DNA from 4 places in the Acetobacter zythi genome. Region 1 is predicted to be linked to each of the others. Evidence: predicted binding sites of a transcription regulator. Region 1 holds the regulator's gene; each other region holds the start of a gene.
The links. The regulator LexA, encoded in region 1, represses DNA repair genes until DNA is damaged. The targets are predictions, from matches to a motif close to TGTTCTANNTANGTTC.

Region 1 (4,723 bases):
ATTCCACCATTGCCGATCTGGCCGTGGCCACCAACTGCGGGCAGATCAAAACCGGCTCGCTCTCCCGCTCCGACCGGACAGCCAAATACAATCAGCTGATCCGTATTGAGCAGGAACTGGTGACCGCCGCCCAGTATGCAGGCCGCACTATTCTGAAAAACAGCTAAAGGCCACAAAGCTGGCGGCAGCTTACGCCTTTTTGCACGCCCATACAGGCCGGTCCCTTCTGGGGCCGGCTTTTTTTGTATGCAACGCCCTTCCCCACCCTGCGCAATATGGGTTAGACATTACCCTGTATTCATGTCTCTTGGTACCTACGACTCTGGCAGGGAGCTGACCAAAAGTGCAGATTGGCCGTTTCTTTCGCCGTGTTGTGCGGGCTGTGGTGCCACCTTTGGCATTTTTGAGTATTGCCGGTTATTTTGGCTGGAACGCCACACAGGGCGACCACGGCATGCAGGCCTACCAGCAGCAGCTTGGTCTGCTGGAACAGGCCAAACAGGCCAGATCAGACGCACAGGCCGAGCAGGACGCATGGAAACGCCGCGTTAACGGCCTGCGTGAAAATACACTGGATACGGATATTCTGGACGAACGCGCCCGCGCCATGCTGAACATGGCCAACCGGAATGATCTGGTTATTCCTTACGACCGGCGCGATCCTCTTTTTTAACCCCTACACACCTGCAATCTCTGCAACGCTGGAATTATTTTTCAGTGGAACGGCATAAAAAAAACGGCGCTCGAAAGCGCCGTTTTTTTATAACAAACCGATCTGGCCAGAATTACTTAATTTTGGCTTCACGGAATACGACGTGCTTGCGTGCAACCGGGTCGTACTTCTTCAGTTCCATTTTGCCCGTATGAGCGCGGGCATTTTTCTTGGTCACATAGAAGTAACCGGTGTCAGCCGTCGAGACGAGACGGATCTTGATGACGTTGGTCTTGGCCATGACTTCCTCAGCAGAACATATTTACAGAGCCGGTCCATACGGCTCCGGCGGTGTTCAAGTTGCGGCAAAATGCGCATACAAAGGCAAAAGGTCAAGCTTTCTTACATCAATATGGCGCCACCAACGCCAAAAGGAGACGAATTCATGCTGGATGTGGCAACCGCGCGGGCCAGAATTCTGGAAAACCTGCCACCCTGCGGGCAGGAAACCATTGCCCTGAGCGCCGCATGTGGCCGCATTCTGGCACAGGACGTGCATGCACGCAGGGCCAACCCTCCCGTTAGTGTTTCCGCCATGGATGGCTACGCCGTAAGGGCGGCAGACGCCCTACAGGGCGCTGTATTGCGCATTATAGACGAGGCCCCCGCAGGCAGGCCCTCTGCCCACACCGTGGCGGAAGGGGAATGTATCCGCCTTTTTACGGGCAGTCAGGTCCCTGCCGGGGCGGACAGCATTGTTATTCAGGAAAACACCCAACTTGCGGGCCAGCAAGTCACACTGACCCGCGCGGCCACCAAAGGGCAGAATATTCGCACACAGGGGCAGGACTTTGCCCAAGGAGCCGTGCTGCTGCGTGCAGGCACCAGACTCGGACCGCGGGATATCGGGCTGGCGGCCGCAGGCGGGCTGGTCTGGCTGCCGGTCTTCCGCCGCCCCCGTGTGGGCATTCTGGCCACGGGGGATGAAATTCTGCTCCCCGGAGACACAGCCCCCCCCGATGGTATTTTTAATTCCGCGTCCTTCATGCTCGCAGCCCTGCTGGGGCAGGAAGGGGCAGATGCCATTGTGCTACCCGTTGCGCGTGATAACGCAACATCGCTCTCCAACGCATTTGCCAACACCCATGATCTGGACATGCTGGTCACCATTGGGGGCGCCAGTGTTGGAACCTATGATCTGGTCCGCCCTACGCTGGAAAAAGCGGGGCTTGTCCAGAATTTCTGGAAAATAGCCATGCGTCCGGGCAAGCCGCTCATGTTCGGCACACTCAATGGCATGCCTGTGCTTGGGCTGCCCGGCAACCCGGTTGCAGCACTGGTCTGTAGCATGGTGTTTGTGCTCCCTGCCCTGCACAAGCTCATGGGCCGCACCGTGGCGGACACACTGGATACGCAACCCGCCCTGCTTGGCGCGGATGTGGGAGAAAATGACCAGAGGCAGGATTTTTTGCGTGCAACACTGCACACCGGCCCCGATGGCCAGCTTGTGGCCACGCCTTTTGGGCAACAGGGGTCTGCGCAACTGAACATTCTGTCCCAAAGTCAGGCGTTGATCATACGCCCCCCCCATGCCAACGCCCAAAAAGCAGGAACCCCCTGCCTGATTATGCGCCTGCCCTGAATTAGATATTGACAAAAACAAGAACTTACATAGAACAAATCATGAGATTGATATTCCATTTTGAACAGACAGGCCGAGGTGCGACATGCTGACCCGAAAACAGCACAAGCTTCTTCTTTTTATTGATTCGCACCTCAAACAGACCGGCTTTTCCCCTTCCTTTGACGAAATGCGTGAGGCCATGGGCCTGCGTTCCAAGTCCGGTATCCACCGCCTGATCTCCGGGCTGGAGGAACGGGGGTTTCTGCGCCGCCACCACCACCGCGCCCGTGCGCTGGAGGTCATTCAACTCCCCGAAATGGAGGAGGAACTGCCCACCAACGTTATTCGTGGCAGCTTCTCACGGCAAAAGCCGGACCCCATTAAAATTCCACTTTATGGTCGTATAGCCGCGGGCTTACCGATCGAAGCCATGGCGGATACGTCCAACACGCTTTCCATCCCCGCAGACATGCTGGGCAGTGGGGACTATTACGCGCTTGAAGTGGCCGGAGATTCCATGATCGAAGCCGGTATTCTGGACGGCGATCAGGTCATTATCAAAAAATCGGATCAGGCGGAAAACGGGCAGATTGTTGTCGCTCTGATTGACGGGCAGGAAGTCACGCTCAAACGCCTGCGCCGCAAAGGCAACATGATTGCGCTGGAACCCGCCAATGCCCGATACGAAACCCGCATTGTTCCCGCCGAGCGCCTGCATATTCAGGGCCATCTGGCGGGGTTAATCCGGCATTACTAAACCCGGCTAACCCGTTTTACGCATGCGCGCAGGCTTCTGCCCGCTCCACGGTATGTTCAGGGGCCTGAACATACCTCCTCCCATGTGGGGAACGTGGCCGCCTGATGGGCCACAACATCTGGGGTAATCTGGGCCAGATGCCCCACTTCCGCCAGAATACGCACCTTACCCAACCGGGCGATGGTGCGGCTATTGGCCGGATTATGCGGCCCATTCAGCACAACACCGGCAACAGCCACGCCACGGCTGCGCATAGCCTGCAAGCTGAGCAATGTGTGGTTGAGTGTACCCAGCCCACTGCGGGCTACCAGAACCACAGGCAGCCCCCATAACACGGCCAGATCCAGCATCATCACGCCATCCGTTGCGGGGACCATCAAACCACCGGCCCCTTCCACCACCAGCACTCTGCCTGCCTCCACTTCGGGCAATGCCAGATGTGTGGGGTCTATACAAACCCCCTCCGCCTCGGCCGCCGCCTGAGGGGAAAGGGATGCCTGAAACGCCCCGGCTGGTGGAAAACACACAGGCCCACCCGCTAAGGACGCAACTGTACTGGTATCCCCTGCCTCGTCCGCCAGCCCACTTTGCAGGGGCTTCCAGTAGGCAGCCTGCCACCGTTTGACCAGACAGGCCGAAACAAGGGTTTTGCCCACCCCTGTATCCGTGCCCGTTACAAACACACCCGCCACCGGGGGCTTACGGAAACAACCGTAAGCCAGCTCCCACGTAACCGCAGCCCCGGACTGATCCAGCCGATGGGCAACCCGCCGGAGCGAACCCGCCCCCATTGGCTTATTCCCCACAGGAGCAACAGATGCCCCCGTAGCCCTGAGGTGCCTGACAAAATCCAGCCCGGAGGCAAAAGCCTGCACACAGCTTTTGTGCTCCCACAGACCGGAATACAGCCACGGCGCCCAGTTCTGTATGTGCGCCTCATCGGGATAACGGGGGGTGGAGGGGGGCACATCTTCACGCGCACAGGCGGCTTTCCACTCCGCAAATGTACCATCCAGCAAGGTGGATACTGCCAGCACACCACCGGGGGTCAGAAGCTTGCCAAGACGAGCCAACGCCTGCTCTGGCTGCGCGACCCACTGCATGACCAGATTGCCACAGACCACATCGAACGGCCCTTCCTCCGTGGGGTTGGCGGCATCCATCAGTTTGAACACGGTGGAGGGGGAGCCGTGGCGTCGGGCGCGCTCAAGCATTTGTGGTGCAAAATCGGTCGCCACAATCTGTGCATCGGGCCAGAGGTGGACCAACTGTTCGGTCAGCAGGCCGGTGCCACACCCTATTTCCAAAATCCGGGCGGGCTTTCTGCCGTCCAGACTACGGGCTAATCGGGTGGCCAGTTCTCTGGCGGCAAGGCGCTGCACCGTAGCAGCACTGTCATACCCTGCGGCCCGGTCAAAGCTGCTGCGTATCTGCTCCTTGTGGTGCGGTGCTGTCATTTTACGTTCTGTTCCATCGTCCTTCGCGCAGCCCGCAGGAACGCCACACAGGCCTGCACATTGGTTTGTGGCAGAAGGTGCCCACCATCCACCCACTGCACGGCGGCAGCCTCCACAAAACTGTCTGTAGTCATGGCATCTGACACAACCGGGTCCTGCCGTGCAGCCAGAATACCATATTGACTGGCTTTGGCAGCCAGTACGGGCCGAACATCTCCGTTTATAAGCAGATC
Region 2 (4,723 bases), on a different contig from region 1:
AGTTTCTGCATGGTGTCCTTATCCGTAAAACAGGACGCTACGGCGCGCACACCCCTTGGGGCAAGGGAATACAATAGTGTTCTGTGGGCATGATGCCACGCAAGTCTGTTGCTGACAGCGGGAAAGCAGGGTAATCCAGCTATGAGATTATTATAGAAAAAACGTCTGCCCGCCGGACGGGCCCAGAAGTGGAGAGAGCTAGGCGTGGCTGCCCGATTCAACAAACACCGTTCTGTCCTGTCCCGCACCGGTTTGTCCGGTCGTGCCCGCGCGGCAGCGCTTGCTCTTGCCCTGACCAGCACACTGGCCGCCTGCGGGGGGCCAGACCAGCATGTGAGCCAGCCCGTAGTGAGCGGGTTTGTGGGGGAAGTGGCGGCGGATGAGCCACGTGCGGCCCTGATCGCGCGCGATATTCTGGCCAAAGGAGGTAATGCGGCCGATGCGGCGGCGGCACTGGGGCTGGCGCTTTCGGTCTCTCTGCCATCACGCGCTTCTCTGGGTGGGGGTGGAGCCTGCCTTGCATGGCGTCCGGGCGAGTCCACCGGACAGGCATTTGTGTTTGTGCCCCAAGGTGCCAGTCAGGCCGATGCAAAGGCAGACAGGCCCGCATCCGTACCCATGCTGGCACGTGGCCTTTTTCTGATGCAGATGCGCTATGGCAGCGTGGATTTTGCAGACCTTATTGTGCCCGCACGGAACCTTGCCTCGCACGGGGTGCCCGTGGGGGGGCTACTTGCTGCGGATATGGCGGCGGTTCAGTCCTCGCTTTTGGCGGACGATAAAGTGCGTGCGGTCTTTGGTAATGACAGCGGGCATGTTCTTGCGGCGGACGACATACTCGTACAGACCCGTCTGGCTGGCGCGCTCGAACGCATGCGTATTGCTGGGGTGGGGGACCTGTACACAGGGGCTTTGTCCCAGACGTTTATTGAGGGCGCTCAGGCAGCAGGTGGTGGCCTGTCCTCCTCCGACCTGCGTGGGGATGTGCCCGTGGCGGAACCGCCCCTTACGGTACATGCTCGTGGGTTGGATATCAGCTTTCTGCCACCCCCGGCCGATGGTGGGCTTGGCATGGCTGCCGCGTATCTGGCTGGCGGTCATGGTGGGGAGCGTGTTGTGGCGGCATGGCGTGCCCGCCAGAGCGGCAAAGGCAGCAGCGTGAGCGTGGCCGATGCACAAGCACTCCTTAACTCTGGCAGCCTGTCCTCTGGCGGTGCGTTGCCTGCCCTGCCTGCCTCCACATCGTTTGTGGTAACCGACCGGCAGGGGCAGACCGTGGCCTGTGCGCTGAGCATGAACAACCTGTTTGGCACGGGCCGCATTGCGGGTTCGACCGGCATTGTGCTGGGGGCATCGCCCGTGCAAAGGCCGCAGCCATTGCTGGCAGCCGGTATTGTGCGCCAGGGTGGGGAGTTCCGTGCAGCAGCAGCGGCATCGGGGCAGAATGTGGCGGCGGACACGGCCGCTATTGCTCTACAGGCCGCGGTTGCCGGTGTACGCCCGCAGGTGACCAACGGTAATGGCCGCGCCAATTTTGTCTCTTGTCCGGGTGGGCTTGCCTCTGGAACAGGCCGGTGCTTTGGCTGGACAGACCCCAGAGGGTCCGGTCTGGCCGTGGGGAGTGCGCCGGTCGCCCATTAACTGCGGGGTTATCAGCCCTATGGGGTGGTTCGCCGGAATCCGGCGCCACCCTTGCTATGTTTTTGTTTTGTTCTATAATGGAACAAAACGGGTCCAAATTCTTAACGGGACTTGTGTCAAAACCGGGCTTTCGTGGCTGTGCGTTGCGGAGCAAATGTGTTTGTGGCAGGGATTCTAATACCTGAACGAACAGGTTTCAGGCCCGGGGCCGCACGGGGTTCTGGTCGGGTGTTCGGCTCATATGCTGAGGGAATGGTAGAGAATGGATAAGGCAAAGGCGCTGGAAGGCGCTCTTGGGCAGATTGAGCGGGCTTTTGGCAAAGGGTCCGTCATGCGGCTGGGCCAGCGGCCCAAGGAACAGTCAGATGTCATCTCCACCGGCTCGCTTGGGCTGGATATTGCTCTGGGCATTGGTGGCCTGCCACGCGGTCGTGTGGTGGAAATTTATGGGCCGGAAAGCTCGGGCAAAACCACTCTGGCCCTGCATGCCATTGCGGAAGCCCAAAAACGGGGCGGCACATGTGCGTTTATTGACGCCGAACACGCGCTGGACCCCGGCTACGCCAAAAAGCTGGGTGTGGACGTTGATAACCTGCTGATCAGCCAGCCCGATGCAGGCGAACAAGCGCTCGAAATTGCCGATACTCTGGTCCGCTCCGGTGCGATTGATGTGCTGGTGGTGGATAGTGTGGCAGCCCTTGTGCCCCGTGCCGAACTTGAAGGCGATATGGGCGACAGCCACGTAGGCCTGCATGCCCGGCTTATGAGCCAGGCGCTGCGTAAGCTGACCGGCACGGTTGCACGCTCGAACACGCTGATGATCTTTTTGAACCAGATCCGGCTCAAAATTGGCGTGATGTTCGGCAACCCCGAAACCACAACGGGCGGCAACGCGCTCAAGTTCTATTCGTCTGTCCGTCTGGACATCCGTCGGATTGGCTCGATCAAGGACAAGGACGAAGTCACGGGCAACCAGACGCGGGTCAAGGTGGTCAAAAACAAAATGGCCCCACCGTTCCGGCAGGTCGAGTTTGACATCATGTACGGCGAGGGCATTAGCAAAGTGGGCGAGCTGATCGACCTTGGTGTCAAGGCCGCTGTGGTGGAAAAATCCGGTGCGTGGTTCTCCTACGATAGCCAGCGTATTGGTCAGGGGCGTGAGAACGCCAAGCAGTTCCTGCGTGACCACCCCGAAATGGCGGCTGATATTGAACGCAAGGTGCGTGAACACGCAGGCGTTGTGGCTGAAGCCATGATGGTCGCCCCCGAGCATGATGCCGAGGGCGAGGACTAACTACCCAACAGCGCGGGAGAGCAGGCTGGCCTGCGGGTCGTAAGAGGCCAGAATGGCCTGCTCTTCCGCGCTGATCGCCTCTGGCGTAAATCCCTGCCGCGCCCAGAATTGCAGGGCATGGCGGGTGGAGGTCAGGGTGAGCACACCCAGCCCGGCCATGCGGGCGGCCTCTTGTGCACGGGTAATAGCCATTTGGGCGTACCCCCTGCCGCGCCCTTGCGGGGCAACCACCAGATCATGAATATACCAGCGGTCAGCCGGTGTGGGCAAAGAACCCAGTAAGGTATTGAGCGGAGGGGAGAGCAATCCCCGCCACGGATGGCTGATCAGATAGCCACCAAGCTGCCCATCCAGGAACAGGCTCAGGCAGCCTGCGGGGGCAAGGCGCAGGCGTTCGGCAAAAATATCTGTATCTTCGGGGTAGTCAGGGTGCACACTGGCGGCCAGTGCTGTAACGTGACCAAGATCATCTGGCGCCATCAAACGCCAGGTGGTATCTGCGCGCAAAGTGTTCATACCAAGGTTCCGCTGTTTATGCGTGGTGTTGCACGGAGCCACTTATGACTGAAAAGCAGAGATCATGACAGGGCGACTGAGACTGACATTGCGGGTTGATGCCGATGGACGTGCCGCATTGGGGCACGGCAAGGTCCGCCTGCTGGAGCAGTTGGCCGAAACAGGCTCCATTTCTGCCGCCGGGCGCGCCATGGGCATGTCCTACAGGCGCACATGGCTTTTGGTGGACAACCTGAACCAGCTTTTTGTGGAACCACTGGTCATGACCAGACCCGGTGGTGGGGGAGGCGCGTTCCTGACCGAAACAGGCAAAACCGTTCTGGCCCTTTACCGCCAGATCGAGAGCGATGCGGCGCAGGCAACCCGTTCGGGTCTCAGCCAGATGGAGGCTCTGCTCGCGCCGGTGGCGGAATGCCTCCAAAAAACCTTATCTGAGTGACAAATTGCATGGCGCAGGTACAATTGCGCCAGATTATGAGCAGGCAACAAGCGGGAGATTAAAGTGTCATCAAACGTACAGCGACGAGGGGTCATTCGGGCCGGGGCGGGCGTGACTTTGGCATCGCTCGTTGGTGGAGTCGCCCGCAAGGCGCGTGCGGAAGGGCTGAGTGGGGCCACCGGCAAGTTTGATGACAGCACCGTAATCCAGATTGCCCGCAGGCTGGCAAATGCGGAGTATCATCCACCGGGGCAGAGCCTGCCCAAAGCGCTGGATAACCTGACGTTTGACCAGTATCGCGGGATTGCCTACCGGCCCGACCGCGCCTTGTGGACGGGGGATAATCTGGCGTTCGACGTGGAGTTTTTCCCCCGTGGTTTTCTCTATCGCCCGCGCATAGAAATTTACGAGGTCAGGGACGGGCAGGCTGGAGTTGTGCCTTATTCCCCCGACCTGTTCACCTATTCCGACCCGGCCTTGCGGGTTACGGACGATCTGGGTTTTGCCGGAGTGCGGTTGCGGACGGCCATTAACACGCCGGGTGTTATGGAAGAGTTCTGCGTATTTTTGGGGGCGTCCTACTTCCGCGCCGTGGCCAAGGGGCAGGATTATGGGCTTTCCGCCCGTGGGTTTGCCAATGGCACGGGGGACCCAAAGGGCGAGGAGTTTGCCCTTTTCCGCGCATTCTGGCTGGAAAAACCGCAACCGGGCGTGCAGTCCGTGGTTGTGCATGCCCTGCTGGACAGCCCAACGGTAACAGGCGCTTTCCGCTTTACCATCCGTCCGGGCGACAACACCGTGTTTGACGTGCAGACAACTCTGTTCCCACGCGC
Region 3 (4,723 bases), 390 kb from region 1:
CTGCACTCTGCGCTCCGGCGGAACCAGACAGGGAAAAGGCGCAAAAGAGGCAGAACGAGAGTAAAAACAATACGCGGACAGGCATACGAAGCATCAGGCAACCTTGCGCCGTGGGAGAAGAACATAACAGCTTGGAACGATCAGGGCGGACAATAGGTTGCATGCCACCGTGGTGCAAAGCCTGTGGGTTTTATATCATGGTGATGGAATATGAGAAAAGTTTATCGTTTTTTCAAAACTGTATTGTGCTTGGCCGAGTGCTGTAAATGAAGACCCGCAATACCGATGCACAATAGAGTTGGGTGTGGGGTTTTGCTGGCTTAAAGCCCCAAAAATTGGGGGGCAACGCACCAGCGCCGCCATCTGAGCGGGGGAATACGCCAGCAGCCCCCGCCTGTGCGGCGCGCGACCTACCCGAGCAGGGGGGGGCTTACCCCCGGTCACCCCGTAAACGCAGGCCCGCCGCACTGGGCAGGTCGGGAGTGATCAGTCGCCGCTGCTGTTCAGGTGGTCATGGTAACCCAAGGGTTCCCACTGTGCGGGTTTGGTCAGTTGGCGCGGAGGGTGGTGGAACATTCCACAGTCGGAAAGCCCAAGCGCGCATGCCAGCAACAGAACCGCACGTTTCATTGTGTGTCTTTCTCCACAGATGGATATGAGTGTCTCTATCTCATTCCCGCCTGCCTTGGGCAAGGTCATTAGAGTGGGGTTATGGCTGTTAGCGTCTTAATTCCATGGTAATCGGGCCTTCGCGGCGGCCGTGGGTAAACTGGTCCACGTAATCATTCCCGCTGTGCATGAGCGATGCGGCGGCCCCCTGCCAGACCAGCCTGCCCTTGTAGAGCATGGCGGCTTCATCCCCAATCCGTTGGGCGGAGGCCATGTCATGCGTAATGGCAATGGCGGTCGAGCCAAGTTTTTTAACGCAATCCACAATCAGGCCGTCAATGACAGCCCCCATAATCGGGTCCAGCCCGGTTGTGGGTTCATCAAAGAACAAAATGTTGGGCTGGGCGGCAATGGCACGGGCCAGCCCCACGCGCTTTTGCATGCCGCCAGACAGTTCAGAGGGGTACAGGTCCCCAACGGAGGGGGCCAGCCCCACCTGCTCCAGAATGGCGCCCGCCTTGTCCCGCGCGGTGGCGCGGGTCAGTTTGTTAAGGGCAAGCAGGCCAAAGGTCACGTTTTCCCATACGGGCAGGCTGTCAAACAATGCGCCGTTCTGGAACAGCATGCCAATTTCGCTGCGGAGTTGGTCGCGCCGTTTGGCGGATGCGGCCAGCACGTCCTCGCCATCAATTTCAATACTGCCCGAATCCGGGGTCATCAGGCCCAGAATGCAACGCAGCAGAACGGATTTACCCGAGCCTGACCCGCCAATAATGACAAACGAGGTCCCCTGCGGCACATCAAGCGAAATGCCATCAAGCACCTTTTTATCCCCGAAGGATTTGTGCAGGTCCCGAATACGGATTTTGGGGGGAGCACTGGTCATGCTCTGGTCCATGGCGGTGGCACTCATTGTGAGAAGAACAGGTCTGTAATCAGGTAATCAAAGGCCAGCAGAAGAATGGACGCCACCACCACGGCCGCTGTGGTGGCCGACCCCACGCCTTCGGCTCCGCCTTTGCTGTTATAGCCGTAATAGCAGCCCATGAGCGTAATCAGGAACCCGAACAGAGCGGCTTTAACCAGCCCCACCGTTACGTCCATGACCTTAACGGAGTTCAGCGTTGCCGTAATATAGGCCGTGGGAGAAAACCCGAGCTTGACCACAGCAACAGTAAAGCCCCCCGCAACACCCAGTACGTCGGCCACCAGCACCAGTAGCGGCAGGGCAATAATGCCCGCCAGCAGGCGCGGTGCGACCAGATACTTCATGGGGTTGGTGGAAAGGGTGCTCAATGCATCAATCTGGTCGGTTACGCGCATGGTGCCAATCTGGGCGGCCATGGCGGCCCCCACACGGCCTGCGACCATAAGCCCGGCCAGTACTGGCCCCAGTTCGCGGGTTACGGCCAGCACCACAATGCCCGCAATGGCGCTTTGGGCATGGTACTGTGCAAAACCCGTATAGGATTGCAGCGCAATAACCCCGCCCGAGAACAGGGCCGTTAGGGCAACAACCGGCAGGGAGAAAAATCCTGTCTCCATAAACGTGCGGATGAACACACGGCCGTAGAACGGTGGGCGCACAATATTGGACAACCCGGCCAGAGCGAACAGCGCCAAAGCGCCCGCACTGCGGATAAGCGAGAGTGTGGCGCGGCCTATGCGGGCCACAAGATCAAGCACCATATCCATGAGTTCGGGCTGTCTGTTCCTGTTGTGTGTGGTCGGGGTCAACTGTGGTGTGAGCCGTAACCCGTTCGGACCGGGTTCGTCAAAGCATGCTTTTGTTTTGTTGGCTGGGTCGTGCCTGGCACCATGGCGTGTGGTGGACTGGATTGTTGGGCGGGGCTTGAGTTTGTTCTTGTTTTATTCCATTTATGGAGCCTCCAGCAAGGCAGGGTAAAGGGGAATCCGCGTGGCCAAAAAAACGTCCCGCCAGTATGTGTGCACGGCATGCGGTGCCGTCCATGCCAAATGGGCAGGTCAGTGCGATGCCTGCCAGGAATGGAACACGCTGGAGGAAATGGCGGTAGAGCCACTGGCTGCGTCTTCGGCCACAGCCCGTGCGGGCAAGGGGCGGCGTGTGCAGTTGCATGGGCTGGGCGGCAAGGTTGAGTTGCCCCCACGTACCGGCACGGGCATTGCCGAGCTGGATCGGGTGCTGGGTGGGGGGCTGGTTCCGGCCTCCGTTGTGCTGGTCGGGGGGGACCCCGGTATTGGCAAATCCACCCTGCTGTTGCAGGCGGCAAGCCGTCTGGCGGGCAATGGGGAGCGGGTTCTTTACATTTCGGGCGAAGAGGCGGTGGACCAGATCCGCCTGCGTGCCATTCGCCTTGGTGTGGCGCAAACCAGCCTTGATCTGGCGGCGTCCATTAACGTGGCGGACATTGTGGCAACGCTGGAGGCGGAGCCAGATGTTAAAGTTGTGGTGATCGATTCCATCCAGACCATGTGGCTGGAAACAGTGGATAGCGCGCCCGGCACGGTTTCGCAGGTGCGGGCCTGTGCGTTTGAGCTGATCAGGGCGGCCAAGCGGCGCGGGTTCAGCCTTATTCTGGTCGGGCATGTGACCAAGGAGGGCGCTTTGGCTGGCCCGCGTGTGCTGGAGCACATGGTTGATGCGGTCATGTATTTTGAAGGGGATCGGGGCCACCAGTTCCGCATTCTGCGCGCCGCCAAAAACCGCTACGGTGCTACGGACGAAATTGGTGTGTTCGCCATGACCGACCGCGGGTTGGAGGAAGTGAGTAACCCCTCCGCGCTGTTTTTGGCCGAGCGGCGGGGCAACATAGCCGGTTCCGCCGTGTTTGCTGGGCTGGAAGGCACGCGGCCTGTGCTGCTGGAAGTGCAGGTCCTGCTCTCCCCCAAAGGAGGGGATGGCGCACCCCGCCGCGCCGTGGTGGGGTGGGATACCGGGCGTCTGGCCATGTTGCTGGCCGTGCTGGAAACACGGTGCGGGCTTAAGCTGTCGGGCATGGATGTTTACCTGAATGTGGCGGGGGGGCTAAGAGTGGTCGAACCCGCAGCCGATCTGGCCGTAGCCGCCGCTCTGGTTTCCGCCGCGAGTGGTGTGCCCACCAGCCCCGGCGAAGTGTATTTTGGGGAAGTCGGGTTGTCGGGCGAGGTCAGGCAGGTTGCGCAGGCGGATGCCCGGCTGAAGGAAGCCGCCAAACTGGGCTTTACGCAGGCCGTGCTCCCCCGCCGCATAGCACGCGGCAGTGCGCGTTCGCGCCCGCCAGAAGGTATGAGCCTGCGTGAGTTAGGCCATATTTCCGACCTGATTGGCCCCGATGTAGAGGCGGAATAATACCCGCCCATGTTTGTATGGCATTGCAAGCCGGGTTGGAGCGCGCTATAAGCCGCCCACGCGTTATGCGGATGTAGTTCAATGGTAGAACGGCAGCTTCCCAAGCTGCATACGGGGGTTCGATTCCCCTCATCCGCTCCATACGCTTTTCCTCCCCCAATAAAATAACTCCGCTCTCAGGTCGTGCCCTGTATTTTTGGCCGCGATGTGGGGTTTGTCGTGCGTTTTGTCCGCAATTCAGCGGAGGAGGCGGCTGTGACTGATGTATCTGGTAAAATATATCGACCAGATGCGCCTACAGGGGCGGAATTGATTTCCGTGTATATTATTTCGGTTCCGGCATATTAAGGCTGTTTTTCAGTCAAGAACGGAAAAGAAACGATAGTCAATTAAATCATTACTTTCCGTTATAAGAATACAGTCCCAAGAATACATAAATACAAAACAAGCATATTTTTCATTATATCATCTTGAACATATTATAGGATGGTGCGATCATTATAAATAATTGCTCCCCCACATCTGTGGGGAGCGCTGGCTCTATAGCTGATTTTGAAGGGGAGTGCTTGGGAGCGTGAATGGTCTGCAACAAACAACCAAAAATCATACTGGACTGTTCTGTTACACTTCCTGCCAGACATTGGCTCCATACCCGGGCATGCAGGCAGAGCCACGGCCTGCCCGTGTTGTTGGGGGCAAGGTTTCTGGTGCGCTCAGGCTTGGGTGCTGTTCCTTGCTGCTCAGCGTACTGGGCGAAATTTTGCCAGCGCAGGCGGAGCAAACCCTGATCTCCGTCAGTGGTGT
Region 4 (4,723 bases), on a different contig from region 1:
ATAAGAAATTTATTTTCTGTATTGTGTTTGTTTCGAATTTTTCTTCCGAGTCTTTTGCCAAAACTGTTAAAGACATTGTTGTGGGGAAAGTTATTATTCACCCATTTGCTCAAGATCAGCTCGAGGTGGGTAGTAATATACGTGGCAGTCAACACTCTTCTCCATCTGCCAGTGGCCCTCACATCCGTAACGGGGTGCGAATTAATATAGCTAACCAGGTCAAGATCGGTGCCATTTGGGACTTTGGGCCGGCTCCTGGTGGACAAATGCGTCTATTCGAAGGTGCTGCTAGCTATACTGGTTTAAAACATTTTCAATTTTCTGCCGGGGTGTTTAATCCAAGTTTTGGACTGTCATCAATGCAGCCCAGAGGTGATAGCATTTTTCCTGAACGGGCAAGCGTTGCAACAATTACCCGTGGGCTTGCCGCCGGTGCAAATCGTCAGGCGGTGCAAGCGTTATTTTATGGAAATTACTATCATTTAGCTATTTCTGGAACGGCGGGGACAGCTGGTCCGGGAAAAGACGGCAATCAAAGAGCAATTGTTTTTAGATCTGTCATTCTACCGATACATACCCAATCATTTCTTATGCATATAGGCATATCAGGCGAGTGGGTTTTTCAGCCGTCTCATAAAAGTTCTATGGCAGGTGGTGTATCATTTTCAGATACACCTGAAAATGGTGATGGATTAAACGATAAATATATAAAGACAGGTAATATTCCAGCAAAAAATGCTGGTGCCTTCGGTTTAGAAGGGGCTGCTGCATGGAAGAAACTATTGCTAACCAGTGAATACTACAACTTAATTGTTAATACAAAGCCAAACTCTAGAATAAACCGTCAAAATTTTTATGGATGGTATATTACTGCGGCATACACATTGGTTGGAAAACCGCGGGCATGGAAATCCACATCTGCAAGTTTCGCTTCTCCATCATGTGATCAGAAAATCTCAACTTTTTGTCATGGCACGGGAGTCATTGAACTGGCTACAAGGTTTTCTCAAATGGATTTAGAAAGCAGTGACGTATCTGGAGGAAGACAAAATATATGGAGTGCAAATATAAACTGGTATCCATTAGATATTATACGAGTTTCTTTGGATTACTCTCACACAAAATATTACGAGAAAGGGAATTATAAAGATTTTGATAGTATTTTATCAATGTTCCAAGTATATTTTTAATTGAAAACTATATTTATAATTAATAGCAATTTACTTCCATAATTTCTTTCAGCCTTGTCGTGTAACGAGCTGAAAGCATGGCCTGTCGTGGCTTCCAGTCCCGTTTGATCCCTGCCGAGAGTGGAAAGAGTGTGCCGCTACCAAACTTCTGGTTGATCCCGTCCATGGCGGCCAGCAGGGTCTCGTGATCTGGTTTTGCGCTAGCCATGCTGAACAGGGTACTTTGCTGTCCGTGTGGCGCCAGATCATTCAGCATGACGCCAGCTTTGGCGTAGCAGTACCCTTTGAGCCATATCTGTTTCAACAGGCGGGAAGCGTGTCGGCAAATGGTAAAGGTGTCGTTGGTCGGCTCGCAACTGATGCTGAACTGGTTCGCATACCAGCCATCATCCCGCCTGTGCCGGTTGGTCTGGATGAATACGGCGATATGGGCCGCATCCAACTTCTCCGCTCTGAGCTTCTCCGCCGCTCTGCTGGCGAAGCCGGTTATGGCTTCATGCATTTCGTCATAGGCCGTAATGGGGCGACCAAAAGACCGGGTGCAGGCCATGCCTTTTCGAGCCTCTGCCATTTCCGCTATCTGGAGGCAGCTTTCCCCCTGTAATTCAGCCTGGAGCCGCAAACCTGTAATGGCCATGATCTTGCGGATCTGCGCAGGTTTGGCCTCTACAAACTGCTCTATCGTGCGGATACCCGCATAATGCAGCTTCGGGAGCAGTCTTCGGCCCACGCCCCAGACCTCTCCCACGGAGACGTTGCGGTAAAATCTCTGGCGCATTTGTGGGTCTGTCAGGTCGCACAGCCCTTCCAGCTCCGGCCTGTCCTTGGCCAGTCCGTTAGCCAGCTTGGCAATGGTTTTGGTTGGCCCCCAGCCTACGCAGGTTGGTACCTTGGTAATCTGCTGAACAGCCTGGCGCATAGCCCCACAATGGGCATGTAAGGCGTTTGAGAAGCCGGACAAATCAAGGAACATCTCATCAATGGAATACGGTTCTACCCTTGGGCTGTAATCCAGCAGAACCTGATAGACCCTACGGCTCATATCCGCATAAAGCGGGTAGTTGCTGGAGAACCAGCGCACGTCCGACAGCTTCCGCTCATTGCGGACCAGATGCCATGCCTCTCCCATTTTGATGCCGAGCTGCTTGGCTTCTGCCGTGCGGGCAATGGCGCAGCCATCATTATTGGACAGGACGACAACCGGGCGATGCTTCAATTCCGGGTCAAAGGCCCGCTGACAGGAGCAGTAGAAGCTGTTGCAGTCGATCAGGCCGTACAGCATCAGGCTTTCTCGCGTACCACGCTGGCAACATTGGCCCAGATTTCCACATCCCGTGCAGGATCAACCTCAAGTGGTGGATGCGTGTTGTCTCCCGACACAAGCCACCACGCCTTGCCCCGCTTCTGCAATTCCGCCAGCAGAACACGCCCTGCTGCCCAGGCAATGACCAGTTGGCCTGCCTGTGGGGAGCCTGCTGTATCAGCTATCAGAATATCCCCATCCAGAATGCCCCGTGCGGCAAAGGTCGCCCCGCGCACACGCACCGGGTAACGGCTGGGATTCGCTAAATCCAGAGTCTGGGAAAGGTCAATCGGCCCCTCAACAGAATCGGATGCCGGGCTGGCAAAGCCGGTCGTGCGGTCTCCCGCATAGCGTGCATTCATCTACTTTCTCCCTAACTGAGAACATAAAGAGAACATGGTATGCAAAGTCAATCAAAAAGGTGCACGGATTTTGCACGGATTGATGTGGTTTAATATGGGTCGAAATGGTCCAATATGGACCGATATAAACCGATAGCACGCTTATTATTTTGTGGATTGTTTTCTGTAACCCGCAGAAAACTAGGGCAAACCGTGGTGGGTGCGACAGGGATTGAACCTGTGACCCCCGCCGTGTGAAGGCGATGCTCTACCGCTGAGCTACGCACCCGGTTTGTGAGCGCTTGATACATCCATCACGAATGTTTTGGCAAGAGGTGATTTGCTATTAAAGTTAAAAAAATCAGATATTTTGCTACCGGACGTTAACTGCCGGAATGAATTAAGGAGAGGGTATGCTCTTTCAGGAGCAGGAAAAGCGCAATTTTGTGACAAACCGGCGGCTGGGCAGTTCCCTTGCTATGATCGCGGGAGCCGTAAATGTCGCAGGATTTATGGATTTTGGTTATTACTGCGCCAATATGACCGGCAATGCCTCTGCCATGGCCCTTAACCTGCAAAATGGTCAATTGCTGGAGGGGGGCCGTGCAATGGAGTTGGCCGGTAGTTTTGTGCTTGGAGCTATTGTCTGCACATTTCTGGTCAACTGGGGGCGCAGTCGGCACTGGCATGCAGCTTATGCCTTTAGTATTTTACTCGAAGCGGCCCTGCTGGCTCTATTAGGGGCTGCTCATGCCTTCACGTTGCTGGGCGCACATAGCTTTCTTCCCGCTTTAACGCTCTGCTTTCTCATGGGGCTGCAAAACGCAACAGTCACCCGTATCTCAGGCTCAGTTGTGCGGACAACGCATATTACCGGTATGCTGACTGACCTTGGAATGGAAATTGCCGACTGGCTTGGGGCATGGCGACACAACCTGAGTGCTGAACATCTGGATACGATCCGTCAGCGGCTCCGGTTACATTTGCAGATCATCTGCTGTTTTGTTGGAGGCGGTGTGGCCGGGGCGTTTATATACCACGCATGGCCTGTAAGTTTTTTGTTTATTATAGCGGCTCTGCTGGCCTCATGCGCCCTACCCGGCATTGTTACAAACGCGCTCTCGGGTAGGCCCGGAAGAGCCGGGTAAATTCTGTTCGCCGGATTGGCAACCGCACCCGGTGCTAGCCCGGCGAACAGAATCCTTGTGTTTTATGCGAGCACTTCCGGGTTCAGGCGGTAGCCACCACCCTCGGTGACCAGAAGGGAGGCATGAGCAGGGTCTGGCTCAATTTTCTGGCGCAGGCGGTAAATATGGGTTTCCAGCGTATGGGTGGTCACCGCTGCGTTGTAGCCCCAGACTTCATTCAGTAGAACCTGCCGTGGCACAGGGCGGGTGCCCGCACGGTACAGAAACTTCAGAATGGCTGTTTCTTTTTCAGTCAGGCGGATACGACGGTTTTTAACCGGTTCCAGCAGCAGCTTGGCGGACGGACGGAATGTATATGGTCCGATTGAGAATACGGCGTCTTCGCTGTTTTCGAACAACCGCAACTGCGCGCGCAACCGGGCCAGAAGCTCGGCAATACGGAACGGCTTTGCCACGTAATCATTGGCGCCAGCATCCAGACCGCGCACAATATCGGCTTCATCATCCGAGCCTGTCAGCATGATCACGGGCATGCGCAGGCCTTCCTTGCGCAGTTCCGCACAAAAATCCCGACCATCGCCATCTGGTAATGACACATCAAGCAAGATGGCATCACACCGGGCGTCCGGGCCTTTCATTTTTTCACGTGCTTCGGCAAGTGTGGCGGCTTCCAGAACCAGAAACTCACCATCAACCTGCAACTGTTCCGTTAAAGCGCGGCGGATGACCTGATCGTCGTCA

Region 2: recA (recombinase RecA) is a predicted target of LexA. The motif match lies at 1,699-1,714, and genes of this name have one in related genera.
Region 3: radA (DNA repair protein RadA) is a predicted target of LexA. The motif match lies at 2,469-2,484, and genes of this name have one in related genera.
Region 4: AABE20_RS13320 (LexA family protein) is a predicted target of LexA. The motif match lies at 2,875-2,890, and genes of this name have one in related genera.

What each region holds. Positions count from the first base shown of each region.
Region 1 is NZ_CAWUEO010000001.1:247,386-252,108, forward strand. It holds gene eno (phosphopyruvate hydratase) at 1-167, shown strand, start outside; gene AABE20_RS01300 (FtsB family cell division protein) at 344-673, shown strand; gene rpmG (50S ribosomal protein L33) at 786-953, opposite strand; gene AABE20_RS01310 (molybdopterin molybdotransferase MoeA) at 1,023-2,294, shown strand; gene lexA (transcriptional repressor LexA) at 2,380-3,033, shown strand; gene bioD (dethiobiotin synthase) at 3,090-4,490, opposite strand; gene AABE20_RS01325 (alpha/beta fold hydrolase) at 4,487-4,723, opposite strand, start outside.
Region 2 is NZ_CAWUEO010000034.1:169,265-173,987, forward strand. It holds gene AABE20_RS11080 (DsbA family protein) at 1-11, opposite strand, end outside; gene AABE20_RS11085 (gamma-glutamyltransferase) at 205-1,641, shown strand; gene recA (recombinase RecA) at 1,904-2,935, shown strand; gene AABE20_RS11095 (GNAT family N-acetyltransferase) at 2,936-3,451, opposite strand; gene AABE20_RS11100 (winged helix-turn-helix domain-containing protein) at 3,516-3,890, shown strand; gene AABE20_RS11105 (OpgD/OpgG family glucan biosynthesis protein) at 3,954-4,723, shown strand, end outside.
Region 3 is NZ_CAWUEO010000001.1:638,260-642,982, reverse strand. It holds gene AABE20_RS03075 (DUF3772 domain-containing protein) at 1-94, opposite strand, end outside; gene AABE20_RS03070 (hypothetical protein) at 487-630, opposite strand; gene AABE20_RS03065 (ABC transporter ATP-binding protein) at 719-1,507, opposite strand; gene AABE20_RS03060 (MlaE family ABC transporter permease) at 1,519-2,304, opposite strand; gene radA (DNA repair protein RadA) at 2,528-3,919, shown strand; tRNA gene AABE20_RS03050 (tRNA-Gly) at 3,987-4,060, shown strand; gene AABE20_RS03045 (hypothetical protein) at 4,578-4,723, shown strand, end outside.
Region 4 is NZ_CAWUEO010000047.1:1,275-5,997, forward strand. It holds gene AABE20_RS13305 (hypothetical protein) at 1-4, shown strand, start outside; gene AABE20_RS13310 (OprO/OprP family phosphate-selective porin) at 1-1,190, shown strand, start outside; gene AABE20_RS13315 (Y-family DNA polymerase) at 1,210-2,472, opposite strand; gene AABE20_RS13320 (LexA family protein) at 2,472-2,855, opposite strand; tRNA gene AABE20_RS13325 (tRNA-Val) at 3,049-3,123, opposite strand; gene AABE20_RS13330 (YoaK family protein) at 3,248-3,982, shown strand; gene AABE20_RS13335 (response regulator transcription factor) at 4,045-4,723, opposite strand, start outside.